DNA from 2 places in the Lysinibacillus sp. GJ-1 genome. Region 1 is predicted to be linked to the other one. Evidence: riboswitches for the same ligand, from Rfam matches in the RefSeq annotation. Region 1 holds a riboswitch; the other holds the start of a gene.
What was found. Region 1 has a riboswitch for cyclic di-AMP ahead of LO754_RS15570 (TrkH family potassium uptake protein). Riboswitches for the same ligand answer to the same signal wherever they lie in the genome.

Region 1 (26,965 bases):
ACTTAAAATCCTATCAGGATAGCCACGCTGTCCACGTATTTTGGTTTCAAAATCATTTTGAGCAGCTAACACATTTTCTTTTCGAATTGATTTTTCTAGGTATTCTTGTACAAGTTTTGATAGTTGTATGCTTGTTCGCTTTAAATCGGCTTCACTTTGTTGTAATAAGCCTTCTAACTGTGCATCGGTAAAGACGACAGGCATTTGATCCACATCAATGGATTCTAATTTTTTCCGGAGCTTTGCCACTTGGTCGACAGTTGCAACAGGGTCCTTACTACTTTCGACATCCTTTTTCACTTCGAGGACATAATCAAATAAAGACGTCACGATTGCTACACGTTGCTTAGCGACGTCTTCAGAAAATTGATAGACGGGCGTAACTGCGTTAGCAGCCTTTTCTCGTTCCTGCTGTGTCTTCACGGTATCTTCGATGGTTTTCGTTGATCTTACTGTTTCTGACGCAAGTTGCAACGGTTTAAAATCATATGTAACACCCTTTACATTGCCATACATAAATGTAAATTGTAATGCTCCTGTAAGGATGAGAACGACAATCAAAAAGTAGCGGAATCCAATAAGCTCCGTAATTTTCTGAAGTTGTTTCTCCATTTGGCACCTCCTCTATCTATCTTCTATCATACCAATTCAAAAAACATTTTTCCCGAAAAATGTATAAAGAAAGCAAAAAAACAGCTATACGTATATGTATAGCCGTCACATTTAACCTTATATATGCATAATTCGCTGACTTGTCACTTCGCTTTGGTCTCAAACTTTTGCCATTGATTTCCGTTACGGATTGCTCGCTTTCCGCGGGCGTTGCTTAAGTCTCCTCCACCGCTACGCTGTGTTCAGGGTTATCGTTGTACCTGTCGCTTCGCTTTCGGTACAGACTTTTCTATCGTTGTACCTGTCGCTTCGCTTTCGGTACAGACTTTTCTATCGTTGTACCTGTCGCTTCGCTTTCAGTACAGACTTTTTCTATCGTTGTACCTGTTGCTTCCCTTTCGGTACAGACTTTTCTATTGTTGTACCTGTCGCTTCGCTTTCGGTACAGACTTTTTTATCGTTGTACCTGTCGCTTCCCTTTCGGTACAGACTTTTCTATCGTTGTACCTGTCGCTTCGCTTTCGGTACAGACTTTAAAATAACCGCCTTAGGCGGTTATTTTAAAGTTGTTGCTCCTCATAAGCTTGGATGATTTTTGCTACGACTGGATGGCGGACAACGTCGCCTTGCTCTAAAATTTGGAAATGTATTGGTTTGACATATTTTAACGTGCGTTCCGCAACAATCAATCCTGACTCTGTATTTTTAGGAAGGTCAATTTGCGTTTTATCGCCAGTAATAACCATTTTTGAACCAAAGCCAAGACGTGTTAAAAACATCTTCATTTGCATATGTGTTGTATTTTGCGCTTCATCTAAAATTACAAAAGCATCATCTAATGTACGTCCTCGCATATACGCTAATGGCGCGATTTCAATCGTTCCTCGCTCAATTAGACGTTGAGTTTGTTCCGAGCCATAAATATCGTTTAATGCGTCGTAGAGTGGACGTAAATACGGATCCACCTTTTCCTTTAAATCGCCTGGAAGGAAGCCCAATGACTCTCCTGCTTCTACGGCAGGACGAGTTAAAATAATACGCTTTACATGCCCATTTTTAAGCGCTTGTGTAGCCATTACTACCGCTAAATACGTTTTTCCGGTACCTGCTGGACCAATACCGAAAACAACGTCTTTGTGACGAATCGCTTGTATGTATTCTCGTTGACCAATTGTCTTAGCACGAATTGGTTTCCCTTTTGTCGTGCGTGCAATTTCTTCATCGTAAAGTTCTGCAAAATATTCAATTGTTCCTTTTTGTGTCATTTCAATTGCGGTTGCTACATCCCGTTGGTCGATATTAATGCCTTTGCGAATAACTTTTAATAATGCATGTAAAAGATATGTCGCTTGTTCTTTTGCCTCTTCTTCACCTGCAAGCTGAATTTGCTCACCGCGCGTAATAATATGAACGCGAAGTGCCTCTTCAATCAATTTCATATTCGCATCAGATATACCTAGTAACATGACCGCTTCATTTGGATTATCCACTTGTAATACAGTTAAATGTTCTGACATAATCATTCTCCTTGTAGCCCTTGTATTGGACTTGCAATGTTTTCATTGACTAAAAATAGAACTTTCCCTTCAACTGTACCATTCCCCCACTTCGCCTGTAAAAGGTTTTCTTTCTTAATAACTGTTTTTGCAGGAAGGGATTGCAACATCTTTTCATGAAGTAGTGGCATTAACAACGTGTCTATTTTAGATTCATCTAATGTAATTTCCATCGTTTTTGTTTGCTGTTCCTCCACAATGGAAACATAAGGATCTAACCAACTTGGTAAGTCTTTCTTTTGTACATAATCAACCGCTTCTTTATGAATACCTTTCACGACTACACGCCATTGCTTTTGTTGCAAAGATTGGAGCGTTAGCTTCGTTGGTATTTTAAATGTGCATTCAAGCCAATAGTCAGCAAATACCTCTCCCTTTGCCCCAACAAAAACATGATCATCCCCACTTTCAATGACACCACTAACTAGAACGTCCCCATCATACGCTGTATCATTTACAGAAATTTTCCGCTCACCATGTTGAATATTAAAGTGTGTAATAACACCACTTTTTGTAGCGACTAAATGCGTGGCAAGTTTTTCTGTTGTCAGCTCCGTTTTCTTAGGCGATTCCTGTGGTCTTAAAATAACTCGACCACCGTGTTTTTCAATATGCACCCATGCTAAATCTCGATGCTTTTCTAACAGACTTTGCCTAATTACTGCATCTGACGGTAACACTTTTTTCGTCATAGGTGTTTCTAGCCTAAAAGTTTCTTGAAACGTTCGCTCTATTTGTTGTTGCAATTCTGGTGTAGCCGCTTCAATATCGACGCGCCAAACTACTTGTGCACATAGTAAAGGGATTAAAATCATAATAAACAAACCAAGCAATGTCCAAAGTTGAGCTCGAAAAACATGTTGTTCATCTGCATAATGAACAGTCATTTTAAGCCGATAGCGACTGCGTATACGGCGAATTTTAGACAAGTACCCCATATGCGTTTCAAATGTCACTTCTTGCTCCCGAAAGACGACACGCTTTAATGGTATGTGTTGCGCATGCAATGCTTGAATAAAAGGATGAACATTTTCATGACGCTTTATACGTATGATAATCGGTCGATTATTCCACATGATTGCTCACACCCAAATCTTTAGTCATTTTCACATGTAATTCTTGCAAATCCTCTACTGAAAGATGAAGCATTTCTTCTTTAATTGCATTTATAGCAACGGATTTTCCACGCACAATAATATGATAATCTGCATAAATAAACGAGCACGATGTAGCGTCCGCATGTAAAAAGCGATATGGACCGATAATTTTTAATGTTTCATACTGTGTTAATTCAAGTAGTGGCGTTAATTGAAATAATTTTTTCATAAAAAATGCCTCCTTCTTCGGCAATATATGCGCCAAAAAAGGAGGACATGCTAGTTATTTTCGTTTTGCTTTTGGTGGACCTAAAATTTCAGCCATTACCACTGCTTGCACAATTGCCTTTTGAGAATTTGGTAGTTGAAATCCATTATTGGCTGCTGCAACTGTTCTTTCTTTTTTCCCTGCAGCTAAACGACCAAGGCTAGGTCGTTCAATTTTACGACTAGAAGGTTCAGTCGGCGTTAACGGTGGTGCTACATAGCTAGGAATGTGTTCCTTCACACTTTCCTCTCTTGGTTCCACTCGTTTTTCCGGCATGTCTGTCGTCATTTCCGCTTTCATTTCCCCTAAAAACTCTCGTGCAAAATCCTCGAAGCTCTGCCTTTTAGTCGTTGGCTGATGTTGCATCGGCTCATCTACTTCCATATGAGTGGAAGGTTGAGCCGATTTATTGAAAGGGGGCATTGGCTTTTGTTCTTTTTGGTTTTTTAATTTTCCGAAAAGCGAGCTGACTATGGCAATAATTGCAAATAAAATGAGTTGTTCCATTTGTTAGCACTCGCTCCTTTCCGTATGTTATACGTTCGGTTCATTTGGTTCTGATTTATCTAGGCTTACTTTAGAAATAGAATCACGCATAGCTGTATCCGCTTGAATGTTACGATAATTCATGTAATCCATAATACCAAGATTACCAGAGCGTAAAGCTTCTGCCATCGCTTGCGGAACTTCTGCTTCTGCCTCCACTACTTTCGCTTTCATTTCTTGAACGCGGGCAATCATTTCTTGCTCATTTGCTACCGCCATCGCTCGGCGTTCTTCAGCTTTCGCTTGGGCGATGTTTTTATCCGCCTGTGCTTGTTCAATCTGTAATTCCGCACCGATATTTTTACCGATATCAACATCCGCAATATCAATCGATAAGATTTCAAATGCTGTTCCCGAGTCTAAGCCTTTAGATAACACGGTTTGCGAAATCATATCCGGATTTTCAAGGACTGTTGTATGGCTTGTTGCACTACCGATTGTAGAAACGATCCCTTCACCTACACGGGCAATAACTGTTTCTTCCCCTGCACCACCGACTAAACGTTCGATGTTAGCACGCACAGTAATACGTGCTTTCGCTTTTACTTCAATCCCGTTCATTGCAACACCTGCAATAAATGGTGTTTCAATTACTTTTGGGTTAACTGACATTTGTACCGCTTCTAATACATCACGACCCGCAAGATCAATCGCAGCACAACGTTCAAATGTTAGTTCAATATTCGCACGGTGAGCAGCAATTAGTGCATTTACGACACGATCTACATTACCACCTGCTAAATAGTGACTTTCTAACTGATTAATAGTTACTGGTAAGCCAGCTTTATGGGCTTTAATTAACGGATTGACGATACGCGATGGAATGACACGACGTAAGCGCATTCCGATTAATGTGAAAATACTAACGCGGACACCTGCTGCAAGAGCTGAAATCCACAGCGCCACTGGTACAAAAGTAAAGAATACAGCGACTACAATAAATAATAAGACTAGCCCGACAATTGGACCCATTAGAGCTAAATCAAATCCCATGTTATTATTCCTCCATCTCTTTTTCTGTTTGTCTCACGACAATGCGTGAGCCTTCAACTTTAATTACTTCTACATTTTTGCCTACATCAACGTAGCCACCTTCTGATACTACATCAATACGCTCATTAACAAAACGAATTGTACCTGCAGGACGAAGCGGTGTAATTGTTACCCCCACTTTTCCTAACAACTCTGTGCGATTAACGTTAGACACATAGCCTTCTTCCGTCGTTGTTGCATCCATCAACACTAACTTGTTTAAAACATGCATTTTTTTACCGAAAAATTTCATCAGGACCACCATTCCTATTATGGCCACTACAAGTGCAATAACGATCGCTATAATCATTTGTGTTATATTCGCACCTGCTAGCAGCAAGCTAAGTATTATAAGCACACCACCTAAAATACCAACAATGCCTCCGGGGACAAAAAATTCTGCGATAACGAGGGCTAGCCCTGCGATGAAAAGTAACAATGTTTCATATCCTGCAAAGCCTGCCACCATATGACCGAAGAAAAATAATCCGAGAGCTGACAATCCCATTATACCCGGAACGCCAAATCCAGGCGAATAGAGCTCCATAACAAGCCCTAAACTAGCAACGGACAACAAAATAGGTATAATTAGCGGGTTCGTAATAAAACGAGCAATTTTTTCAGCGAATGTTGGCTCAATCGGTACAATATCACTACCTTTTAGCCCCGTTACCGCCAAAAGCTCTTGAAAGTTAGCAACCGTTCCTTCAGAATAGCGGACCTTTTTTGCTTCTGCAGCAGATAATGTCAATAAATTATCTCCCCCAGCACGATATTCTGGCAAATTAATCTTTGGATCAGCCATTGCTAATGCATATTTCGGGTCACGTTCAGATGTTTCGGCTGCTGCCTGCATTTGTGCTAACCACGCACTATGCGCCTTATTGTCCGCTGCATTCCCCACTGAATCGATGACAGCCGCTGCGCCAATTGTTCCATTTGGTACCATATATATTTCATCTGCATGTAAGGCTAAAAAAGCACCAGCGGAATGCGCATCTTTGTTAATAAAAGCAATTGTACGAATTTCTGTGGCATCCATAAGCATGGCGATGTCACTAGCTGCATTGACGAACCCACCCGGCGTATGTATCTCCAGTACAATCGCTTCTGCATAATTTTCTTCTGCCTCTTTAAAAGCTCGTTCCAAAAATGCGTGAAGTCCACGTTCTACTTCATCATGAATCGGTACGTGGTAAACCTTGCTACTCGCGAAAGCTGTAGTCAATGGAAACGCTACCAAAACTGTCATCCAAATGATGATGATATAGCTTAGTATTCTCCTTTTTTGTCGCATCTTTTTCCCTCCCTTCTAACATGCTTCTCTACTGTATATACGATAGACTTTGTAATAAGTTTCACAAAATATTGTTTATTTTTATTATACAGTGAAATTTTAATGAAAGGTTGTTTTTTATCTTCGGTTGGATGGATTTAATAGTTGTGTTGATAATGGATATGAAAAAACCGAATGAAATCTTGAGTGACTTCATTCGGCCTTTTTTTCGAATATGTACCGCAAAATGGAGCATCATGCAAAATACCCAGAATTAATCGCTAGTGCAATTAATTCCAGGTATATCATTGTCTGCTCAGTGAATCATACAATTGCGTGTTTTGAACGTAGGGATTTTTAATGGGAAATTAAATTACCACTTACGTTTACGTGCAGCTTCTGATTTCTTTTTACGTTTTACGCTAGGTTTTTCGTAGAACTCGCGCTTTCTAACTTCTTGAATTGTACCACTTTTTGATACAGTACGTTTGAAGCGGCGAAGAGCATCTTCAAGCGATTCGTTTTTGCGAACGACAGTTTTTGACATCTCTCTTTCCCTCCCTCCGAACACACGTCAATACACAATCGAATTAGGCTAATAACTAACTGTTGTGTACTAAAAAATTATACCGTATTGTCTTTTAACGGTCAATAGAAAGTATTCGAAATAGCACAGAGAATTTTTTACACCCACTTTGTCCGAATTTTATAGCGCTTTAACGTGAACAATAAGGTGAAGAAATTTTATTTTAAATAAGGGCTTTACAAAAAATATTAGTTGGGCGTAAAATAATCCCATTCAATTTCATAACAGCCAAATCTCAAATTTTTTGTGAGTACGGAGGACCCAATATTTTGGGGTTAATTCTGCATATGTAGAAGGGATGAGTTCTCTTTCGCCATCCTACCCGTCAGCTAACTTCGTCGGCTAAAGCGAAGGAGGTCATAAAGACCACCATTCATTAGTTTTTTTGTGATGCCCAATCCAACATTCTAACCATGAGGGTCTTTTTCTTATGCCCAAATATGGATATGAAAGGCTCACATGTTTTGTAAACAGTTAGGAGACATCGATGAAAAAATTGATACATTATTTAAGTCCACCAAAAATTCTTGTACTTGGTTTTGCCATTATTATTTTTATTGGGGCATGTTTGCTCACTTTGCCGATTGCTACAGAGGATGGAAATGGCCTACCTTTTTTAAATGCCGTGTTTACTGCTACTTCCGCCACATGTGTAACAGGTTTAATTGTAGTTGATACAGGAGACACCTTTACAATGTTTGGTGAAATCGTTATTCTGGCTCTTATTCAAATCGGGGGCTTAGGATTTATGACTTTTGCAACATTATTATTTTTGTTGTTAGGGAAAAAAATCTCTTTAAAAGAAAGGCTATTGTTAAAAGAAGCCTTTAATAATATTTCGATGGCTGGTCTTGTGAAATTGGTGAAAAGAATTTTGTTATTTACAGCACTTATTGAACTAATTGGAGGGCTTATCTTATCGATTCGATTTTCATTTGATATGCCGATTAGCAAAGCCATTTACTTTGGTTTTTTCCACTCAATTTCGAACTTTAACAATGCTGGCTTTGACTTAATGGGAGGGTTTCAAGGTTTAACAGCATATGTAGCTGATCCATTTGTTGTGTTAACCATTTGTGCGCTGATTACAATTGGTGGTTTAGGGTTTATCGTCATGAATGAGTTATATGAATATCGTGAAACAAAACGTCTTTCGGTCCATTCTAAAATTGTATTATCAGCCACAGTTATTTTAACAGTGGGTTCTACCCTTTTAATATTTTTATTTGAATATAGCAATAGTAAAACAATTGGTGATTTAACGGGAATGGGTAAAATTTTGGGCTCTTTCTATCAGGCTGTTACACCAAGGACTGCTGGATCGAATACTTTACCTATCGGGGATTTGACTCACTCTACATTGTTTTTAACTATTTTATTGATGTTTATCGGAGCGGGGTCTGGTTCTACCGCTGGTGGGATTAAAATAACAACGTTTGCCGTTTTAGCTGCTACGCTTTGGGCGCAAATTAGAGGGAAGGAAGATGTTGTTTTATTTCGTCGTAGAATTGTGATTGAAACCATTTTAAAGGCATTAACCGTGGCAATGTGCGGGATGGTCATTGTGGTGTTTGTCACCATCTTTCTTAGCATTACCGAACAAAAACATAGTTTTATGATGTATTTGTTTGAGGCTACATCTGCCTTTGGTACTGTTGGACTTTCCATGGGGCTAACTCCTGAATTGACGCCTGCTGGTCGTATACTCATTATTTTAACAATGTTTGCTGGTAGACTTGGTCCTCTAACGATTGCTTTTGCTATTACAAAACGACGAAAGCCAGAAGCTTTCCATCATCCAAAAGGAAATATAATGATCGGTTAATTAAATTCAAGAGGAGCTAACGACTATGACCATCAATCAATATGCCATCATCGGCTTAGGTAGATTCGGAGTAAGTGTTGCTAGAAGATTACATGAAGCTGGCCAACAGGTGCTTGGAATCGATATTAACGAGGAGAGGGTTGAAGATGCCGAGCTTTATGTAACACATGCAGTCGTTGCGGATACGACTGAAGAGAAGGCGCTAACCTCCATTGGAATAGGAAATTTCGACTGTGTCATTGTTGCTATAGGTAACGATATGCAATCCAGTATTTTAACTGTTTCATTGCTAAAAGAACTTGGCATAAAAAAAATTATTGCTAAAGCGCTTGGGAAAAGACATGGGCAAGTATTAGATAAAGTAGGCGCAGATTGGATTATTTATCCTGAACGCGATATGGGTGAGCGAGTAGCAAATCAGTTGCTCTCCCCTAATATGTTAAATTATATTGAGTTATCGAAAGACTATAGTATAGAAGAAATAATGATTCCTCCCAAAATGGCTAATAAAAATTTACGCGATTTAGATTTACGTGCTAAATACAATGTCAGTGTTATTGCCATTGTAAGAGGAGTAGATATCATTATCTCTCCATCTCCAGAACAATTAATTGAACAAGAAGATATTTTAGTCATGATTGGTCATCGTAAAGATATTGCGCAATTTTCCAATATTGAATAGGCTAATTAGCAAAATGAGAAAAAGTGTTAGATTGACTACCAATAATCTAACACTTTATTGCTTTACCGTTGATTTTCACTACGGTGTTGTTATCCACAAGCGTTTGCCTTATCAGCTAAGTTTTATCTCATCTACGTTTTGTTACAGAAGCAAACCTGTACGAATATCCCTTATGTCGTATTTTAAAAAATTTTCTTTGTGTTACCATCTTCTTTTAATAGTTCGACCGCTTCTCTAAAGCGTTGGGAATGGATGATTTCTCTTTCTCTTAGGAAAATTAAACTATCATTCAAATCAGGGTCATCGGATAAGTCGATAATCCATTGGTATGTGGCACGTGCCTTTTCTTCTGCAGCAATATCTTCATAAAGGTCAGCAATGGGATCTCCCTTTGCCTGAATGTAGCTTGCGGTAAATGGCACACCGGCTGCATTTTGATAAAACAAAGCTTTATCATGATTCACATAATAATCACCAATTCCCGCTTCTTTTAACTGCTGTGGCGTGGCGTCCTTCGTTAATTTATAAATCATCGTCGCAATCATTTCGAGATGTGAAAACTCTTCCGTCGCTATATCCGTCAGCAAACCAACTACTTTATCAGGTAAAGTGTAACGCTGATTCATATACCGAAGTGCTGCAGCCAGCTCCCCATCAGCACCCCCGTACTGCTCTATTAAAAATTTCGCAAGCATCGGGTTACATGTACTAACTTTCACTGGATATTGGAGCTTTTTTTCATAATACCACAAACATCTTTCCCCTAATCCAAACGTTTTTCATAAGATGTTACACTTGCCAAAGTATGGCGTGTCGACCCAATTAAACGGATAATTCGAATAGCTTCTTCCAAAGTTCATGAGTGGTCCATATTTTTGCTCAAAATCAATTTTTAAGCGCATACTTTTTTCAGCATTTTCATTAAATTGTGTGATCGCTGTATAATCGTGAGGATGTGTATCTAAATAAAGATTTAATTCAACTAAAACAAAATCGATACTGAATTTCCTCGAGAAGCTCGTAAAATTCTGGTGGCATTTTTTTACTCACCTTTCATCTCACCTCTCTCAGGATTCGGATATGGGCTAAAAAATTGAAGTATAAAGTGCCAAATTTCAGCGCTTCCTTGGCAGTTTGAAATTGTGGTAGTCCAGGTGGTTGAAAGCCTATATACAATTGCGGAGGTGTTGAATAACTTTTGACTTCAATCGGTTTACAAGGGTCGAATGGACTGATATAAGGCCGCCAATATTTAAATTGCGTAAACATAAAATCCTCCTTTCAAAACGCATTTACGTCATTCGAGTATATGAGAAGGAAAAATTAATTATTCTATAGACAAGTTAGCGTAATATAGATGGTTGATTGGAAGTACGATCTTTAGTGGTAATTAAAAAAATAGTGTACCGGAGAAATCCCCCCATACACTATTTTCTAAAGACCGCTATTAAATGATGTGAACATTAATAATTAGAATCTGCAATTAAGCCTTTCACAATCGCTACACCAGAGCTTGCCCCAATTCGGGTAGCACCTGCTTCGACCATTTTTTGCATATCTTCTAAACTGCGAACGCCACCAGAAGCTTTTACACCTAGCTCTGGACCAACTGTTTTGCGCATCAAGGCAATGTCCTCTGCTGTTGCTCCACCTGTAGAAAAACCTGTTGACGTTTTGACGAAATCTGCTCCGGCAGCCACTGAAAGTTCACATGCCTTTACTTTCTCTTCTTCGGTTAGTAGGCATGTTTCGATAATCACTTTAACAATCGCATTGCCTTTAGCCGCTTCCACCACTGCAGCAATATCTGATTGCACTAATTCAAAGTTTTGGTCTTTTAATGCCCCAATATTAATAACCATGTCGACTTCTTGTGCACCGTTAGCAATTGCATCTTTTGCCTCAAATACTTTTACAGCGGTTGTATTAGCACCTAACGGAAAACCAATAACGGTACAAACTAAAACATTTGAATTTTGTAATAGCTCGCTGCAATATTTTACCCAAGTTGGATTTACGCAAACTGATGCAAAGCCAAATTCTTTAGCCTCAGCACATAACTTTTCAATTTGCTCTTTCGTTGCCTCCGCCTTTAATAACGTGTGATCAATCATACTTGCATAATTTGTTTTCATTTAACAAGCGCTCCTTCTAACTTAAGTTGTCCGTACCTCTTTGGAATGATAACATGTTTTCACGTTTCCGTCTAATAATCGTTACACGAGAGCCAGTCTAGCCAATAAAAATATGTGCTACAAAGACTAATTTTATAAATTATTAAATTTTATCATGCCCATACAAGCTCATTATTATGAAGTAAAAAGGATTGTCCATCTTCAACAGATAGACAATCCTTTATCAATTATTTTACCGTTTCTAGTAAACGTACAAACTGCCCTTTAGAATGTGGATAGCCTGCTTGTGTAATTTTGACTTTTACAAGTTGACCAATAAGGTTTTCAGGTCCTTCAAATACTACTTTTAAATAGTTATCAGTATAACCTGTTAATAAACCTTCTTCATCACTACCATCATGAACAAATTCCTCTGGGATTACTTCTAACACATCATTTTCAAAACGACAAGCATATTCCTTTGCTAGTTGGTCGTTTAAAGCGATTAAACGATGCACGCGCTCATTTTTAATGTCCTCATCCACTTGGTCTTCCATACGTGCTGCCGGCGTGCCTGTACGAGGTGAGAATGGGAAAACATGTAATTCAGAAAACTTATGGTCACGAATAAAGTTGTAGGTTTCCATAAATTCTTCTTCTGTCTCCCCTGGGAAACCAACAATTACATCGGAAGTAACAGCTAAATCTGGTAAAGCTTCATGTAATTTTGTTAAGCGCTCACCGAAAAATGCCATCGTATATTTTCGACGCATACGTTTTAAAACCGTATCCGAACCAGATTGAATTGGAATGTGTAAATGATTGACAACGATTTTTGAGTCACGTAAAACCTCAATGACTTCATCTGTTAGTTGGCTTGCTTCAATAGAAGAAATACGTAAACGTTTCAATCCTTTTACATTCGCTTCTAAATCACGTAACAACTGTGCAAGGTTATAGTCTTTTAAGTCTTGACCATAGCCCCCTGTATGAATACCTGTTAGCACAATTTCAAGATAACCAGCATCTACTAACTGTTGGGCTTGTTTGACAACTTCTTGTGGATCACGAGAGCGCATTAAACCACGCGCCCAAGGAATAATACAAAATGTACAGAAGTTATTGCAACCCTCTTGGATTTTTAACGATGCACGTGTTCGGTCTGTAAATGCCGGTACATCTAACTCTTCATATACACGGTTTTTCATAATGTTGCGTACAGCATTAATCGGTTGACGCTCATTACGATATTGTTCAATATAGCCTAGTAATTTTGTACGGTCCTGTGTCCCTACCACAATATCAACACCAGGAATAGCCATAATTTCTGCTGGCGATGTTTGCGCATAACAGCCTGTTACACAAATAACAGCATCCGGATTTTGACGGACAGCTCTGCGAATAACTTGACGTGATTTTTTATCACCCGTATTTGTTACTGTACATGTATTAATCACATAAACGTCCGCTTTATGATCAAACTCCGTACGTTCATAGCCTTCTTCTTTAAACAGTTGCCAAATAGCTTCTGTTTCATAATGATTTACTTTACAACCTAGCGTATATAGAGATACGGTTTTTGGAGGCGCGTAACTCATAATTAATTTCATCCTTTCAACATCACATAACATTGTGTTTCGTATTTATAAGTATTTTTTTGTGTTCTTATTTTAGATACGAGAACTATAATAACACAAACCTTTTAAAATCAGTACTTATTAGATTTTTTTATAAAATAACTAAGCATAACAAATAGCTACTGCCGAACTTTAACACGCTCTGCTATCAATTATCTCAATATAATATCACCTTTGAAAACGAAACCTTCTATCAGTAATTGTCATCCTCTTTTATCATTTAATTGTTTTTTATTGTCATATTATAAAATACATTTCTTTTTTCCAATATAGCAACAAAGCTGGTGAAATGATATACTTTCAATGTAATTGTATGATTACATAACTAATAGTGCCCTTAAACGGTTTACAAAAAACGGAGGAATTAGTATGAACATTCTTGAAGCATTATCTCTTTCAGTACCCTATATTCACTTAGCATTAAAAGAAGAAGCAATAGTAGCGGTTATTGATAAAGAAACTGAAACTGTTGTAAAATGTTTAGCTGGTAAACGCATCGATGTAGGTTATCAAGACGGGCACAAAGTAAACGCTAACGATGAGAATATTTACACTGCTTTAAAAGGGCAAAATTCAGATATCATTATCCCAGAAGATGTTTACGGAATTTTCATTTATGCATTTGCTTTTCCAATTCGTGAACATGGTAAAGTTGTGGGAGCACTTGCTTTTGGTTTACCAATCGACAACAAACTTAAACTTGAAGAATATATGAATAAAATGGAAGCTATTATTAACAGTTTACAAGATAAAGTACATAACGTAGCTTCTCATTCTGAGGAGCTAGCAGCCACTAGTGACGAAATTAACACGCAAGCACAGCACGCACTAGATGATGCTAAAAAAACACACGAAGTAACCAATTTAATAAAAAGCATCTCGCGTCAAACAAATTTACTTGGCTTAAATGCATCGATTGAAGCAGCTCGTGCTGGTCAACATGGCGCTGGTTTTAATATTGTGGCACAAGAAGTAAGAAAACTTTCTTCTGAAACATCGAACGCGACAGAAAGTATTGAAACGTCATTACGAAATATTAATAGTAGCCTTGAAAATCTGAAACAAAACATGGGGCAAATTAATGGTGCAACAAATGAACAGGCTCAACTAGTTCAAGATTTCAGCGAAATTATTGGTGAATTAACAGTATTAAGTAGCAAGATGAAAGTTTTTATGCAAGAAGCCTTAAAATAAATAAACTGATCTAACAGGCAACTTTCAAGCACTATAATCGCTCCAATTGTTAGATAAAGCTAACAATTGGGCTTTTTTATTCCTGTAATCCTTTGACATTAACCAATCTATTTTTTCAAAAATTTTCCCCTTCTCAGCACTACTTTAAAATTTGCTTCTACGGTAAATTCGCTCGATTGCATCATGCTTTTCTTATCTAGCAGTAATTCCCTACAACCATTGACTAAAAAACTGCCACCTGCATGTGCAGACAGCAGCTTTCTTAAAACGCGCTTTACAAAGGGATTTACACACTGGTAAAATGCTTTACTCCGTGACAGTTCCACTTGCAAAAAATAGCAATACCACAAGGCTAAACCGCAGTTTTATTCAAATTCATACGATATTGCAGATAATGCATAAAGAGGCGCCGTTTCTGCTCGTAAAATTCTTGGTCCTAGAGACATTGTTTGGGCACCTGCTTGCATTAACATTTCAGCTTCCTTACGCGCAATCCCACCTTCTGGTCCAAAGACGATAAGGATGGATTTTGCTTGCTTGTCAACCATGGTTTTTAGCTTATCCGCAAACCTTGTTCGCTTTTCGGCTTTGGCATCCTCTTCATCTGCAATAAAAACCGCATCGAAGTCTCCTATTTGTGACACAAGCTGCTTAAAGTGAATCGGTTCATAGATTTGGGGAATATGTGTGCGATGTGATTGTTCCGCTGCCTCTTTTGCAATTTTTTGCAAGCGCTCTTGTTTTTTTGCACCCTTTTTCACATCCCATTTCACAATGGAACGTTCCGCTTCAAATGGTAATAAAGCATACATGCCTAGCTCCGTTGCCTTTTGCGTGATAAGCTCTAGTTTATCGCCTTTAGGCAACCCACACGCCACTGTTACACGCACTGGTAGTTCAGGGGATGGAATGGTTTGTCCCGTCGCTTGCACTAAGACATCCTCATCTTCAAAAGCCGTAATCGTACAAATATAAGCTGTGTCTTGTGCCACAACGATGATTTCAGCACCTTCTTTCATCCGCATAACACGCATAATATGACGGGCATCTTCACCTGTAATGCGCGCTTCATGAATGGCCGTCTCAATAAAATAGCGTTGCATACTGCTCACTCCTCTCAATAGAAGAAGCGCCAAATCGTCAGCACTCGGCTCACAATTTGCGCTTCCTCGGTTCATTTATAGTGGACGACGGGCGATAATCGCTACCCAATCTTCCATTAATAATACTTCTTCAATAACAAAGCCAGAAGCTTCTAGTGCTGCTTTTACATCATCTCGTTTCGCTCCGATGATGCCTGAAGTGACGTATAATCCACCCGGTTTGACAATCGTAAATGCATCGTCAGTAAAGGACATTATGATTTCCGCTAAAATATTGGCAACAACAACATCTGCTGGCTCCTTGACAGTATCCAATAGGTTACCATGGAAAACTTGCACTGTATCGCTTACTTTGTTCAACGCAACATTTTCTTTAGCAGAACGTACAGCAACTTCGTCTAAATCAAGGGCATGCACACTTTTTGCACCTAGCATTGCAGCACCAATGGACAGAACCCCTGAACCTGTGCCAATGTCAACAACCGTGTCGCCTTCTTTCACGACCTTTTCCAGCCCTTGTAAGCACATTACTGTCGTTGGATGTGTTCCTGTTCCAAATGCCATGCCAGGATCTAACTCAATGATTAACTCATCCGTTGAAACGGGTGAATAGTCTTCCCATGTCGGTACAATTGTAAAGCGTTCCGAAATTTTAACAGGGTGATAATATTGCTTCCACGCTGTTGCCCAATCTTCCTCGTTCACTTCTACAATCGAAACAACATTTTCGCCAATATCAATGTTAAATTTCGTTAAATTTGTAATGGCCGCCTTAATCTCTTCGACTGTTTCATTTAAAAAGCTAGACTCTGATAGGTAAGCTTTAACGATGACTCCCTCTTTTGGAAAATCATCTTCATTTAGCGCATAAATTTCTCCATATTGATCTTCCCGTGGCTTCGCATATTCAGCTGAATCTTCAATAACAACACCGCTAGCCCCTGCTTCATGCAAAATGTTTGAAATTGCTTCCACCGCTTCATTTTTTGTATGAATGGATAATTCTGACCACTTCACGTAGCTCTTCAGCTCCTCTAATTATTCACCTTGGAATTTTTTCTTGATTTTATCAAATAGTGAGCTTCCTTGTTCTTCTGGAATATCACCACTGATTTCTGCAAATTCACGTAGTAATTGTTTTTGTTTCTCTGTTAGTTTTTCTGGTGTGACAACTTTAACTGTGACATATTGGTTACCTGTTCCATACCCATGCACATTTTTAACGCCTTTATCTTTCAAGCGGAATTGAGCACCTGATTGTGTGCCTGCAGGAATACGTAATTTTACTTTTCCATGCACAGTTGGTACCTCAATTTCATCACCTAGTGCTGCTTGAGGGAATGTTAATTTTAATTCGTAGTAGATATCATCTCCATCACGTTCAAATTCATTGTGCCCTTGAACACGGAACATAATGTATAGGTCACCAGCTGGACCGCCATTAATACCTGGTTCACCCTGACCCGACACACGAATTTGTTGACCGTCATCTACACCTGCTGGAATAGACACTTTGATTGTTTTACGTTTTTGAATTTTCCCTTCTCCACGACAAGTTGAACATTTTTCTTTAATGATTTTACCTGTTCCTTGACATGTTGAACAAGTACGACGATTCATCATGCGACCAAAAGGTGTATCGACTGCTTGGTTAATTTGCCCAGCACCTTTACATGTCGAACATGTTTCTGGTGATGTCCCTGGTTTTGCTCCAGAGCCATGACAAGTATCACATGTTTCATCTTTTGGAATCTCGATTTCTGTTTCTTTCCCGAAAATCGCTTCCTCAAATTTAATATTCATGCGATATTGCAAATCATCACCTTTGCGTGGTGCATTCGGATCTTGACGTCGTCCACCGCCACCAAAGAATGAACTGAAAATATCCTCGAAGCCGCCAAAGCCGCCGCCTCCGAAGCCACCGCCGCCAAAGCCTGCGTTAGGATCTTCATGGCCAAATTGGTCATAGCGCGCTTTTTTCTGATCGTCACTTAGAACTTCGTAAGCCTCAGCAATTTCTTTGAATTTTTCATCTGCACCTGGCTCTTTATTTAAGTCAGGATGGTATTGCTTTGATAATTTACGATATGCTTTTTTAATATCATCTTTAGAAGCCGATTTCGTTAAACCAAGCACCTCGTAGTAATCGCGTTTCTCCATGATTCACACTCCGCTCTTTTTGCATAAAATCTATTGTAACATGCAGTTTAAAAAACTGCTTTAATTTTCGCCATAATTTTCTCATTACTATCATTGTATCTATGATATCTCTAGCATTATAGAAATGTCACTGACATGCCCATTCTTTTTTCTATAAAGAATAGAAAGAGAAAAGCCAAAGCCGCAAGCGGTCTTTGGCTTCTTCACTTTACTGTGCTGTTGATATCTTATTTATCGTCTTTTACTTCTTCAAAGTCAGCATCAACGATACCATCGTCTTTTTTGTCAGTTCCAGCCTCTGGACCTGCTTCGCCACCTTGAGCCGCTTGAGCCGCTGCTGCAGCTTGTTCGTAAACTTTCATTACTAGAGGCTGTAATACGCCTTCTAATTTTTCTTTCGCTGATTTAATACCTTCTAATTCACCAGCTTCAAGCGCTTTTTTAAGCTCATCACGAGCATCTTCTACAGATTTTTTCTCATCTTCTGTAATTTGCTCACCTAAATCAGCAATTGTTTTGTCAACTTGGAACACTAATTGGTCTGCTTCGTTGCGAAGATCAGCTTCTTCTTTACGTTTTGCATCCGCTTCTGCATTTGCTTCAGCATCTTTTACCATGCGTTCGATTTCTTCATCTGATAAACCAGAATCAGATTGGATAACGATTGTTTGTTCTTTATTTGTACCTAAATCTTTCGCTTTAACAGACACGATACCATTTTTGTCAATATCAAATGTTACTTCGATTTGTGGAATACCACGTGGAGCTGGTGGGATATCCGCTAATTGGAAGCGACCTAATGTTTTGTTATCCGCTGCCATTGAACGCTCACCTTGCAATACGTGAATATCTACTGCTGGTTGGTTATCTGCTGCAGTTGAGAATACTTGTGATTTAGATGTTGGAATTGTTGTGTTACGATCGATTAATTTTGTGAACACGCCACCCATTGTTTCAATACCTAAAGAAAGTGGTGTTACGTCAAGAAGTACTACGTCTTTCACATCACCTGTTAATACGCCACCTTGAACTGCAGCACCCATTGCTACTACTTCATCAGGGTTTACACCACGGTGAGGCTCTTTACCAGTTTCTTTACGTACAGCTTCTTGTACGGCAGGAATACGAGTAGAACCACCAACTAAAATTACTTGGTCAATTTCTGAAGTAGATAGACCTGCATCAGATAATGCTTGACGTACTGGACCTACTGTACGGTTTACTAATGGTAATGTAATCTCATCGAATTTCGCACGAGTTAAAGAGATTTCTAAGTGTAATGGACCTGCTTCACCAGCCGTAATGAATGGTAATGAAATTTGTGTAGACGTTACACCTGATAAATCTTTTTTCGCTTTTTCAGCAGCATCTTTTAGACGTTGCATAGCCATTTTGTCTTTAGAAAGGTCAATGCCATTTTCTTTTTTAAATTCGGCAACTAGATATTCGATTACTGCGTCATCGAAATCGTCCCCACCAAGTTTGTTATCACCAGCTGTAGCTAATACTTCGAATACACCGTCACCTAATTCAAGGATTGATACGTCGAATGTACCACCACCAAGGTCAAATACTAATACTTTTTGGTCTACATCTTGTTTATCTAAACCGTAAGCAAGTGCAGCAGCTGTTGGCTCATTAATGATACGTTCTACTTCAAGACCAGCAATTTTACCAGCGTCTTTTGTAGCTTGACGTTGTGCATCGTTAAAGTAAGCAGGTACAGTAATAACCGCTTTCGTTACTTTTTCACCTAAGTAATCTTCTGCATAGCCTTTTAAGTATTGAAGAATCATTGCTGAAACTTCTTGTGGTGTGTATTCTTTATCTTCCACTTTTACTTTTTCAGCTGTACCCATTTTAGATTTAATTGAAATAATCGTATTTGGATTTGTTACTGATTGGCGTTTTGCTACTTCCCCAACTTGTTTTTCACCATTTTTGAATGCTACTACAGATGGAGTCGTACGGTTTCCTTCTGGGTTTGGAATAACTTTTGGCTCTCCGCCTTCAAGTACAGATACACAAGAGTTTGTTGTTCCTAAGTCAATACCGATAATTTTGCTCATAGTAAAATTTCCTCCTATTATTAAAACGCAAATGCGTTAATTAACTAATTATTTTTTCAAATAGTACGATGACTATTCGTTTACAGATACCATAGTTGGGCGTAATACGCGATCTTTTAAAATATACCCTTTTTGAAGCTCACGTAATACAACACCTTGTTCTTTTTCACTATCTTGTTCTTGCATAACAGCTTGGTGAACATTTGGATCAAATTGCTCTCCTTCAGCTTTTATCACTTGTAAGCCTTCTTTTTCAGTTGCTTCTACTAGTGATCGGTAGACCATTTCAATACCTTTTACAATTGAGACTGCTTCTTCAGAAGTTGGCTCTATTTGTAAAGCACGTTCGAAATTATCTAATACCGGCAATAAATCCGATAACAGACTTTGTGCACGATATTTTTCAGCCGCCTCACGATCAAGTTGTGTACGGCGACGTAAATTGTCAAAGTCAGCACGCAGGCGTAGATGGCGATTTTCCTCATCATCTAGCTTTGCTTGTAATTCTGCTAGTTTCGCTTCATACTGCTCTTCAATCGTTAGTTCTTTCACTTCTTCTGGCGTTTCTGTTTGTTCTACAGTTGCCTCATTTTCAGCTTGTACATTTTCTTGTACAAGGTCTTTGTTTTCTGTTGTTTCAGTCACTTAAATCCTCCTCATTATCATTCACTACGATTCTTCGTAAAGGCTTGAGATAAGTCCATGCGCATTACTTCAAGCAAAGCAACAACACGCTTGTAATCCATACGCGTTGGACCAATAATTGCAATAGTACCCTGTTGATCCTCACCTATTGAATAAGTCGTCGTGATGACACTACAGTTTTCCATTTCTAACTGCTGATTTTCCGAGCCTATACGAATATGAATACCCGATTCGTTCGGATGGAAAAGCGACTGCACTTGGCTAGTCGTTTCCATTAAGTCCAAAATCATTCGGACTTTATTTAAATCGTGGAATTCCGGTTGGTTGAACATATTTGTTTTACCACCATAGAAAATTTTACTTTCCGAATTTTGCATCGTAGCTGAAACGAGCGAATGGATAAAATCATCCGCCGATCGAACATGTTGCTGCAAGATAGCCAGAATTTCAATTTCCAGCTTTTTATGGATTTCATCTAACGAAACACCGACTAAGCGCTCATTTAAAATGTTCACCATTTTTTCTAGTTCAGCAGCGGTAAAATTAGGTGGTAAACTAAACATGCGGTTCTCAACATGTCCGTTATTCGTTACGATAATCGCTACTGCCGCGTCGCTTGAGAGTGGCACGATAGAAAAACGCTTTACTCGATGTCTTTGGACATCTGGTCCTAAAAGAATCGATGTATACGATGTCAGCTCAGATAAAATATTCGCTGATTTTCGGATAATGTGCTCTACTTCTACTAGACGTTCGTTGAAAATCGATTGAATTTGCTGAATATCCCGTGAATTAATGCCCTGTGGATTCAACAAATAATCTACATAAAATCTATACCCCTTTTCCGAAGGCACTCGACCAGAGGACGTATGGGTTTTTTCTAAGAACCCTAATTCCTCTAAATCCGCCATTTCGTTTCTAATAGTGGCTGGACTAAATGTAATCTCTTGTTTTTTTGAGATTTGGCGAGAACCTACCGGCTGTGCAGACATAATGAAATCGTCTACGATTACTTGCAATATCTGTAATTGCCGATTTGTTAGCATGATCATCACCTCTGTTAGCACTCAACTAAGAGGAGTGCTAATACTATTATTAAGTTATCAAATCCCACATTTTATGTCAACGATATCGCTCAATCTTCTAGCAAAAATTGTTGAAAAACTTCATTCCCGACAAATCGTCCCTTGCGTGTAAGCCGAATGCCTACAGCATCGTGTGCCAAAAGCCCTTCTGATACTAGCTTATCAATGACATGTCCATAACGGTCCATCATTGACTCATTAAATCTTTCTTCATATATATTGTGTGTAATTCCATCCGTTTTACGCAGCCCTAAAAACATTTGTTCTTCGCGTTGTTCAGTTGCTGTTACATCATGCTCCTGCATGATAGGTAAGTCCCCCGCATTTACAGCATCCATATATTTTTTTAAAGGACCATAATTTGAATAACGCGTGCCATTCATATAGCCATGTGCACCTGCGCCAAAACCAGCATATTCATCATTTTCCCAATAAATTTTATTGTGCGTTGAAGTAAAGCCTGCTTTCGCAAAATTGCTGATTTCATATTGCAAATAACCATGCAATTTCATTTCTTGCATTAGCACTTCATACATATCCGCTTCTAAATCTTCCGTTGGTAAGCTCAGTTTCCCTTTCGCATATTGATTATAAAAAATTGTTTTTGGTTCTACGATAAGAGAGTAAGCTGAGAAATGTGGTAGCTCAAGCGCAAACGCTTTATCTAGTGAATCTTTCCATTGCGCCATCGTTTGACCAGGCAAACCATACATTAAATCGATGCTTATATTTTGGAAACCGACCTTTTTAGCGAGTGCAATTGTATCGTAGACGTGCTTATTGCTATGTGTGCGACCAATTTTTTTCAATAATTCTTGGTTAAATGATTGAACGCCCATACTTAAACGATTGACGCCTCCATCAAACAAGGCATGCATTTTCGCCTCTGATAATTCATCTGGATTCGCCTCTGATGTAAATTCTGTCACACGATCCATTGGAATATACGTGCGAATCTTGTTGAGCAATCTCGTCAATTGTTCTGGAGATAAAGCAGTCGGTGTTCCACCGCCAAGAAATATCGTTTCAATTTGTTGAAAATGTTGCGGATATTTTTCCGTAGCAAGCGCCATCTCCTTGCCAAGTGATTCTATATATTCATCCACAGGTTGATTTTTAAAGTAAAATTTGTTGAAATCGCAATAATTGCAAATTTGATGACAAAAAGGAATATGAATGTAAACACCTCGTGCCATAGCTATCCCTTCTTTCTTGTTGAGTTTTTCCATTTCTTCATTATAAACAAACGAAATAAAGAACGCTATGAATCCATCCAGATATTTAAAAGAACTGTAAAAACATTGTTTTATAAAAGTGAACTCTCATAACGTCTTTGCAAAAATTAAAAAGCAAAAACTAGTATCAAGATACGTACGCAATATATTTTATATAGAAGATAGAACATGACAATTCAGCTAACATGATGACACACCGCTCGCGGAACCTACCTTTGGAATGGAAAAGTTTCATTTGCTTCTACAATAAGGAACACTTTATCTAAAAAAAAAAAATCAAAACTACCATCATCATGAGTAGTTTTGATTTTTTTATGTTTGCTCTTAATAACATAGCAATCCCACTATTATGCCAAGCACGACCAGTATATAAGGCGGGACTGCCCAGCGCAAGGATAGCAACAAAAATATAGCCGCTAAAAGAATATCTAATCCACTTAGAATTGTTTGGGTCACAATTGGATGGATAAAAGCACTAGCTAAAATCCCAACAACCGCAGCATTAGCACCAGCCATTGCACCTTTTAAAGCCACATGCCTGCTCATAGTGAGCCAAAAAGGCATTGCCCCAACAATTAAAAGAAATGCAGGTAGGAAAATTGCAATCGTTGCAACCACTGCTCCTGGCACGCCAGCAATGACCATCCCAATATAAGAAGCAAATGTGAACAATGGACCTGGAACTGCCTGTGTAAGACCATAGCCTGCTATAAAGTCAGATGCGCTCATTAACCCACTTTGCACAAACTGCGTTTCGAGTAACGGTAATACTACATACTCGCCACCAAATACGAGGGCACCTGCTAGATAACATTTTTCTATAATTGTTAATAAGTCATCTTTTACAAATGAATTAGCTATTGGTAATGCAATCATTAACATAGCAAATAATGCTAAAAGTAAACCACCTGTTGTTTTAGATATAGGTAAGTTTTTTTGCGCGGTATCATCTACACCGTTCGTTTGCTTAAACAGCCGTGCACCTATTGAAGCTGCCAATGCGATGACAGTAACTTGTGCAAATGGATTTCCCCAAAATTGGAGCGTTAAAAGCGCCAAAATTGCTATTATCAAGTGCACTACGCTAGGAATTAACTTTTTGGACATATCCCAAATGGCTTGTGCCACGATGGCAACAGCAACCAATTTCAAGCCTTGAATCCATCCCATATCTATCTCTAGATGCGAGTAAAAATAGGCAAATAGAGTTAATAGTAATACAGATGGTAACGTAAACCCAAGAAAGGAGGCTAAGCTTCCCAACAGTCCACCACGTAGTAAACCAATGCCCATTCCTACCTGACTGGATGCAGGCCCAGGGAGAAATTGACTAAGTGCCACTAAGTTACTGTACTCTTTATCTGATAACCATTTTCTTTTTTGCACGTATTCAATTTGAAAAAAACCTAAATGCGCTGTTGGACCCCCAAAAGACGTACAGCCTAATTTAAAGGAAATAAGAAAAATCTCTAACAACTTTGGCAAACTGTTCACTACTTTCCATGTGATATACAATCATATTACACGGAGAATATCTTATAATAGATTAAGATATTGTAAAATTTACTTAAAGCATCGAATATTCATTTCTCGCGTATTTTGATAGCTGGGCCACTTTTAACATCACTTGCAGTAACAGGAATCAGTTTATATGTCTTATCTGTTAGATAGCGTGCATCGAAGCGAATCCCCCACTTTGTATGTTCTTCATTTAATGTATAAGAAGAATCTTGACGCCATGTTTTGCCTGATTGCGATACAATATTAAAATTTAACGATTCATTTGTAGTTTCTTGTGTCTCAACGTATACTGTAGTTGAAATCGGTGTAGATACAACTTTTTCTACCTTAATTTCCTGACCATCACTAAGCTTAATGGTTTTATTAACCGCAATTACTTTTCGATCCGCTTGCAGTTGCTTTTGAGATGCTTCTACCTTAAATGCCCAAGGCTCAGGAATGGGCTTTTCCCAATTCCAATCGTTATAGAGGATATTCAGCTGCAACAGTTCATCTTGAGGTAAATCACGCATTTTAACACTGCTATATATTGTATAAGTATTTTCTGATTGGGCAATGGTCTGACCACCATTTCGAACGGTATAATTTTGACCGTTCACGAGTACTTGCGGAAAGAAAAAAATTTGATAGTCGAAATTTACATCTTTCGCCGGTTCAAAAGTTGCATTTAACAATAGTTGATTATCATCAACCATCACCTCGTTTAAAGTCAATCTCCCAAAATCATTTTCTGTTGATTGACCAACAAGTGTTTTATAAGCTGCAAAATCCGACTGATTATCATTAAAAATAGAAGAGACAACGCGGCTACCTACCATTAATAAACCGGCAACAAATAAAATACTTACTACAATGATTACCCATTTACGTTTTCCTTTTTTCGGGATACACTTCATGCACATGCGATTCAATTGACAAACAAACACCCCCAATCCCTTTAATCTATCAACGAGTACTTCCCTATGATTCATTGTAATAACGAGCTAGGCATTATATAACTAAATAAGTGCCAGTCACTTACACAATTTAATAAAAATCCACGTAGATTTCTGTGAACTACTTTGTACCCGCAGAAACCGAAGTGAATTGTTATACTTTAGGAAAACTGATTTTATCCCCTCTTCTTCAACCATAGCAACGTTTGTTGTAAGCCTTCCTGATAACTAGTCTGTGGCAACGTGCCAATCAAGCTTTCATACTTTGCCCCGCTCAAAATAACAGGCTCCTCTGTTAAATACATCATCTCCTTCATTTCCTTCATAAACGGAGAAAAGATTGCTAAAATACCAATCATTGCGTTGGAAACCGTTCGTACTTTCTTTTTATAACCCGTAATATCTCGAATTATCTCCAATAATTGTTCTCCTGTAATAGGATGCACAGCCGGCACATTCCAATTCTGATTATATGTGTCTGAGCGCAATGCCAATTCAACGATTGCTTTAGCTCCATCGACTGTATAGAGGAATTCTCTAGCCACTTGCATATGCCCAACGAAGTTTGCCTTTTTATTACTAATAACACTTTTTAATGTTTCATTTAGAATTGTATTTTCTGCATTGGGGCCATATAAATCAGGCATATGGACGATTAATGAAGGCACACTACTAGCCTTCAATTTATTTTCCATTGCTAATCGTATCTTCCCCTTTTTCGTATGAGGTTCTTTAATTGCCTCCTCTGTTACAATAGAAGATTGCCTACCATATGCGTAGATATTATCCACTAGTGCAATCTTTGCTTGTTGCGTTTGTGCGACATTGATAATTGAATGGATACACTGAATATGTTTTTCTTCCCATTCTTGATAGGGGAAACTAATTGCATGAAACATAACATCAATCCCAACAGATGCCTTCCTTACATGCTCTTCATTAAAGACATCCCCAGGAAAAATCGACACATTCGAGTAACTTTCAAAAAGCGCTTGCAACTTCTCTTTCCCCCTAGCGAAAGCCACAACTTGTATGCCTCTAGCTGCTAATTCACTCACTATCGCAAAACCTATTCCACCTGAAGCACCCATGACTAATGCTTTTTTCATCATCTATTCCTCCTTTTAATTAACCACTGGTCAATAGATGTTAAAAGAAAACTCTAGATTCACTTTCACATCTAGAGCAACATTATTTAAGCCAATGCTTTAACGAGAAATTTAGCATGGACATCTACCGCCTCTTGCGCTTCATCATAGTTCATCACATAATGGTGATAATGTGAAACAAAACCGTGTAATGCAAGAAATGTTGAATGAATATCCGAAATGAACAATGTTTTTGCTGATAAAGCTTGAACCGATTGCGCAAATTTTTCATAGCTAAGATTAGCAGCCTCTTGCGATAATCCATCGATATGAAGATCTTTCGTCATAAACATCAATTCATATTGGCTTTGATAGTTTAATCCAAATTTCATAAAGCCAACAAAGACATCGTAAAGTTTGTTTTGATACTCTCCAGTTCCATTTACAATGTCATCTAACATTTGATTTAATTCAGTAAAATACTCACCTATAATGCAATAAAATAATTCCGCTTTATTTTTAAAATGATAGTAAATTGCTCCATGACTACATCCAAGTTCTTTCGCGATACTACGCATGGAAACTTGGTGAAAACCCTTTTCAATAAACTGTTTATGAGCTTCGTCAACAATCATCTTGAGTGTCAATTCTTGTGCTGATGGTTTACGTGGCGACATGGAATCCTCCTTTAACTGACCA
Region 2 (5,203 bases), 1.8 Mb from region 1:
GACCACAGTTACTTGATAGCCCGTTTTCGCATATTGGTGCTCTACCTTATCAATAAATTTTTTTAAAGGTTGCGTAATGCTTCGATATGGCGAATAGTACGTAACGAGACGTATATCGGGTTGCCATGCCTTCCACTTCTCTTCAAAAGCTTTGGCATCAGCCTGATCAAATGCTACATAAAAGGCTATAATTTTTTCTACATTCAATGATTGCACATAATGCAGTGAATTTTCTACCACTTTCGTAATCCCCGCTACCGGTACAATAAAAACATTTCCATCTACTATCGGCAATGCTTCTCCATTTAGTCGTAGTTGCTCTCCGACTGCATTGTAATGTTGCTTAATGCGATGGAACATCCAAATAATCATTGGTAAAAAGATAAATACTGGCCATACTTGAGGTAATTTTGTAACAAAGAACATCATCGCCACTACAAAGGAAATGGCTGCACCTATTGTATTTATAACGAATTTCATCACCCAACCATTTGGCTTTTCACGCCACCATTTTCGCATCATTCCAGTCTGCGCTAATGTAAATGGTATAAAGACACCTACTGCATAAAGAGGAATTAAATGCTCTGTAGCACCATCGAACAACACAATAAGGACAATCGCTGCTAATCCGAGCATCATAATCCCGTTAGAATAGCCAAGGCGATCTCCACGAATTTGAAAAATTCTTGGTATAAAGCCGTCTCTTGATAAATTGACTGCGAGTAAAGGGAAGGCTGAATAACCCGTATTGGCAGCAAGCACTAAAATCATAGCTGTCGTACCTTGCACGATATAATAAAAAACATTGCGTCCAACACTCGCTTCGGCAATTTGTGAGACAACCGTTGCCTGAGCGTTTGGTACAACTCCGTAGAAATAGGCTAAGGACACAATACCAATAAACAGCACGGCTAATATACTCCCCATTGCTAATAGCGTTTTCGCTGCATTATTTGGTGCAGGGCTTTTAAAATTCGGGATAGCATTGGATATCGCTTCTACGCCCGTCAATGCCGAGCTTCCTGAAGCAAAAGCCTTTAATAATAAAAACAAACTAATGCCCGCAACTGGCGTCCCGATTTTTGGATGCAACTCAGCAGGAACTTGCCCCGTTGCGACGTTATAGATACCTATTCCAATAAGCATTAACATCACAACAACGAACAAATATACGGGATACGCTAAAACGGATGCTGATTCTGTAACGCCACGTAAATTTAATAGTGTTAGGCAAATAACAAAAAACACTGCAATCGGTACATTATAAGCATGTAAACTTGGGAATGCTGATGTAATAGCATCTGTCCCCGCAGAAACACTTACTGCAACCGTTAAAATATAATCAACGAGTAATGACCCACCCGCTACAAGACCTGCATTAACGCCTAAGTTTTCGCGGGACACTACATATGCTCCACCACCATGTGGATAGGCGAAAATAACTTGTCGATAGGATAACGTGAGTGCCACAAGTAGCACCACTACACCTGCTGCAATCGGTAACGAATACCAAAAGGCAACCGTACTTACTGTCATGAGCACAAGTAAAATTTGCTCTGGTCCGTATGCTACTGATGACAATGCATCAGATGATAATATAGCCAATGCCTTTGTTTTACTAAGCTTTTGTTCCCCTAATGCATCGGATCTCAATGGTTTACCGATAACATAACGTTTGAATGAGGATTTCATTTTTAACACCTTCTAGATTTTTAGAGTGTGTTTCGCCTTTCTAAATCAATTACACCTTTGCATAATCGCTCTTTCTAGCTACTGGGGCTTTGGGTGCCAAATGACAACAAAAAACGTCTACAAGTCATCACTAAATACGACTTGTAGACGTTGTAACGTCTGACAAGCTCCAACTTTTCTGCTCTTAACGCTTACGAGGTTAGCTGTCGGATTCGAGTATGAGTAGCCCTACTCTTGTAAAGAGATTCACCCCAAGAATTGTAGAGACAATCCATCAAAATTGGGTCCCCCGCGTTTAGTTGCTTCAGCGATTTAGAAATTTGAAACTTTTATAATGATGTCATATTACGCCTGTATTAATAAAAAGTAAAGAACAGATTATACGGTTTTCGTAAATTTTTTCCTTATATGTAGAAGCCCATTACTGGTATACGTTTCGGATTATTTTTGCTGATTTCCATGGTTTTATCCGCGATTTAACTCACTTCAGCAGTGATTTCCCTTTGTTTTTTGGCAATGCTAAAAAAATTGAGCAAACTTCTTCACATTTTTCAGTTCTAGCTATAGAATAGTAGTATCATTATTTTCCTATAGGAAACTTTATTTCACTTACGATACTTTTTGAAACGAGGGAACAACATGGCCTATATACCGATTAATAAGTCGGCAGCCGAAGCTGTTTTAGATGGCGACATAAAAGGCTGGCAACGGATTTTACCCTTTCTAGGTCCGGCATTTATTGCAGCGGTTGCCTATATAGATCCCGGCAACTTTGCCACAAATATTACGGCTGGCTCACAGTACGGTTATTTACTTCTTTGGGTTATTGCCTTTTCCAACTTAATGGCTGTACTAATTCAATCTTTATCAGCAAAACTTGGCATTGCAACAGGAAAAAATTTGCCGGAAATAGCAAGAGAGAACTTTTCTAAAAAAACTTCAATATTTTTATGGATACAGGCTGAACTTGTAATTATCGCAACTGATCTTGCAGAGTTTATCGGTGCTGCCCTCGGTCTATATTTATTATTTAACATCCCAATGCTACCAGCGGCACTAATTACGGCAGTCGGCTCATTCGCCATTTTAGAGCTACAACGCAGAGGTTTTAGAGCTTTCGAAGCTGGTATTTCTGGTATGGTGCTAATTGTAGTGCTCGCATTTGCGTTCCAGACATTTTTAGCCCAACCAAATTGGGGTGAAGTGACACTCGGAATGCTGACACCACATTTCGATGGAGTCGATTCCCTATTACTTGCAACAGGTATTTTAGGAGCTACTGTTATGCCGCATGCAATCTATTTACATTCTTCCTTAACACAAAATCGCGTTATTGGTCGTAATGACAATGAAAAACGACGTATTTTCCGTTTCGAGTTTATTGATATTGTAATTGCAATGATTATTGCTGGGGCGATTAATATGAGCATGCTGATTATTGCAGCAGCGGTGTTTCATACGCAAGGATTAGTAGTTGAGGATTTAGACATTGCCTATAATGGATTACGAGATGCACTTTACCTATGGCAGCCGTTTCTTTCGTTGGTCTTCTTATTGCAGGGCTTGCAAGTTCTTCTGTTGGTACACTAGCAGGAGATGTTGTCATGCAAGGCTTTATCCAACGTAGAATTCCTCTCTATTTGCGCAGAGCCATTACAATGATTCCACCATTGGTCATTATTGCATCTGGCGTCAATGCAACCTATGCGCTTGTATTAAGCCAAGTAATCCTGTCATTCGGTATTGCCTTTGCGCTTATCCCGCTTGTGATGTTCACAAGTAAAAAGGACATTATGGGTAGCCTCGTCAATCACCGTATCACAACAACTCTTGGCTGGTGTGTCGTTGTCATCGTCGTAGCGTTAAATATCTACCTATTATGGGAAACGCTATTTGCTTAATATAATAAAGATGAAATAATAGAAAAAGTGTTAAAGTGACTGCGTCACTTTAACACTTTTTGCTATGACAATTAGCTGTTACTGCGAGGTTCATTGTCAAATAGATGTGTACAACAAAAATAAAAACTGCCCTAACATTTAGGACAGTTCTCATTATTATTTTTCCACTTTTAAATCGCATTTTTGTAGTGGAATCATTTTTGTTTTATGTTTTATTTTATAGCCTAGCCACAGTATAACAAAGAGTGGGATACCAATATATGAAACAAGCACGCCATACCAGTCAATTGAATCACCCGTGAATGCTGTATAGTTTTGGCCAATGACAACAATCATACATACGGTGAAAGCAAAGAGCGGACCAAATGGATATAGCTTTGCCTTGTATGGTAGTAATTTCGGATCCAGCCCTTGTGCTTCAAACGCTCGACGGAAGCGATAATGGCTAAAGGCAATACCAAGCCATGCAATGAAGCCTGACATCCCAGAAGCGTTTAGAAGCCACATATAGACAACGCCATCACCAAAAAATGATGCTAAAAATGCTAGACAGCCTACTGCCAATGTAAGCAGTAATGCATAAATTGGAATGCCACGACGGCTTAATTTTGTGAAAATTTTAGGTGCATGTCCATCTACCGCTAATTGCCATAACATGCGGGATGATGCATATAAACCAGAGTTACCTGCAGACAACATTGCAGTTAAAATAATTGCATTCATTAATGAGGCAGCAAAAGCAATGCCTAAGCGATCGAATACTAATGTAAATGGAGATACCGCAATATCTTCAGATAATAAACGCGAATCCGTAAATGGAATCAACATCCCAATCGCCGCAATAGCTAAAATATAAAATAAAATAATACGCCAGAAGACAGATTTTACAGCCTTTGGAATATTCTTTCCAGGGTCATCCGTTTCTCCAGCAGTGATACCTAATAATTCTGTTCCTTGGAACGAGAAACCAGCTGCTAAAAATATACCGAATGTTGCAAGGAAGCCACCATGGAATGGACCATCACTTATAAAGAAATTCGTGAAACCAACCGGTGCTTGCCCTCCTAAAATACCAAAAATCATCAATAGGCTGACGATAATAAAAACAACAACAGTCGCCACTTTTATCATGGCAAACCAATATTCACTTTCACCATAGCTTCTAACAGATAGTAAATTGAATGTTAGTACAATCACAATAAATACTACTGTCCATAGTGCAGAGGAACTGTCAGGAAACCAATACTTCATAATAAGCGAAACAGCTGCAATTTCTGCTGCAATTGTGATCGCCCAGTTATACCAGTAGTTCCAACCAAGGGCAAAGCCAAGTGCAGGATCTACGAATTTTGTTGCATACGTACTAAATGAACCCGATGACGGCATATAGGCTGCCATTTCGCCCAGGCTAGTCATTAAAAAGTACACCATTATACCGATTAATGCGTAAGCAAGTAGTGCACCACCTGGTCCAGCCTGTGCAATAGCGCCACCGCTTGCTAAAAATAGCCCAGTCCCAATTGTACCGCCTAATGAAATCATCGTAATATGACGGCTTTTTAATTCTTTTTCAGCTTCGGTGCTTTATGGTAAGCTGATTAACTTTTATC

Region 2: another riboswitch for cyclic di-AMP. It lies ahead of LO754_RS01120 (APC family permease); the one in region 1 lies ahead of LO754_RS15570 (TrkH family potassium uptake protein).

Annotation. Positions count from the first base shown of each region.
Region 1 is NZ_CP088912.1:3,135,317-3,162,281, forward strand. It holds gene LO754_RS15530 (HD family phosphohydrolase) at 1-612, opposite strand, end outside; gene LO754_RS15535 (PhoH family protein) at 1,173-2,129, opposite strand; gene LO754_RS15540 (sporulation protein YqfD) at 2,132-3,244, opposite strand; gene LO754_RS15545 (hypothetical protein) at 3,234-3,494, opposite strand; gene LO754_RS15550 (hypothetical protein) at 3,549-4,040, opposite strand; gene floA (flotillin-like protein FloA) at 4,068-5,072, opposite strand; gene LO754_RS15560 (NfeD family protein) at 5,077-6,408, opposite strand; gene rpsU (30S ribosomal protein S21) at 6,761-6,934, opposite strand; cyclic di-AMP (ydaO/yuaA leader) riboswitch at 7,190-7,332, shown strand; gene LO754_RS15570 (TrkH family potassium uptake protein) at 7,461-8,798, shown strand; gene LO754_RS15575 (potassium channel family protein) at 8,824-9,480, shown strand; gene LO754_RS15580 (manganese catalase family protein) at 9,663-10,232, opposite strand; partial or broken gene LO754_RS15585 (spore coat protein CotJB) at 10,270-10,530, opposite strand; partial or broken gene LO754_RS15590 (spore coat protein CotJA) at 10,523-10,749, opposite strand; gene deoC (deoxyribose-phosphate aldolase) at 10,944-11,615, opposite strand; gene mtaB (tRNA (N(6)-L-threonylcarbamoyladenosine(37)-C(2))-methylthiotransferase MtaB) at 11,843-13,192, opposite strand; gene LO754_RS15605 (methyl-accepting chemotaxis protein) at 13,601-14,425, shown strand; gene LO754_RS15610 (16S rRNA (uracil(1498)-N(3))-methyltransferase) at 14,791-15,528, opposite strand; gene prmA (50S ribosomal protein L11 methyltransferase) at 15,604-16,545, opposite strand; gene dnaJ (molecular chaperone DnaJ) at 16,567-17,688, opposite strand; gene dnaK (molecular chaperone DnaK) at 17,916-19,757, opposite strand; gene grpE (nucleotide exchange factor GrpE) at 19,830-20,402, opposite strand; gene hrcA (heat-inducible transcriptional repressor HrcA) at 20,420-21,448, opposite strand; gene hemW (radical SAM family heme chaperone HemW) at 21,538-22,683, opposite strand; gene chrA (chromate efflux transporter) at 23,047-24,216, opposite strand; gene LO754_RS15650 (DUF4179 domain-containing protein) at 24,306-25,145, opposite strand; gene LO754_RS15655 (SDR family NAD(P)-dependent oxidoreductase) at 25,355-26,287, opposite strand; gene LO754_RS15660 (TetR/AcrR family transcriptional regulator) at 26,374-26,943, opposite strand.
Region 2 is NZ_CP088912.1:231,813-237,015, reverse strand. It holds gene LO754_RS01120 (APC family permease) at 1-1,692, opposite strand, end outside; cyclic di-AMP (ydaO/yuaA leader) riboswitch at 1,867-2,012, opposite strand; partial or broken gene LO754_RS01115 (Nramp family divalent metal transporter) at 2,332-3,549, shown strand; gene LO754_RS01110 (amino acid permease) at 3,750-5,135, opposite strand.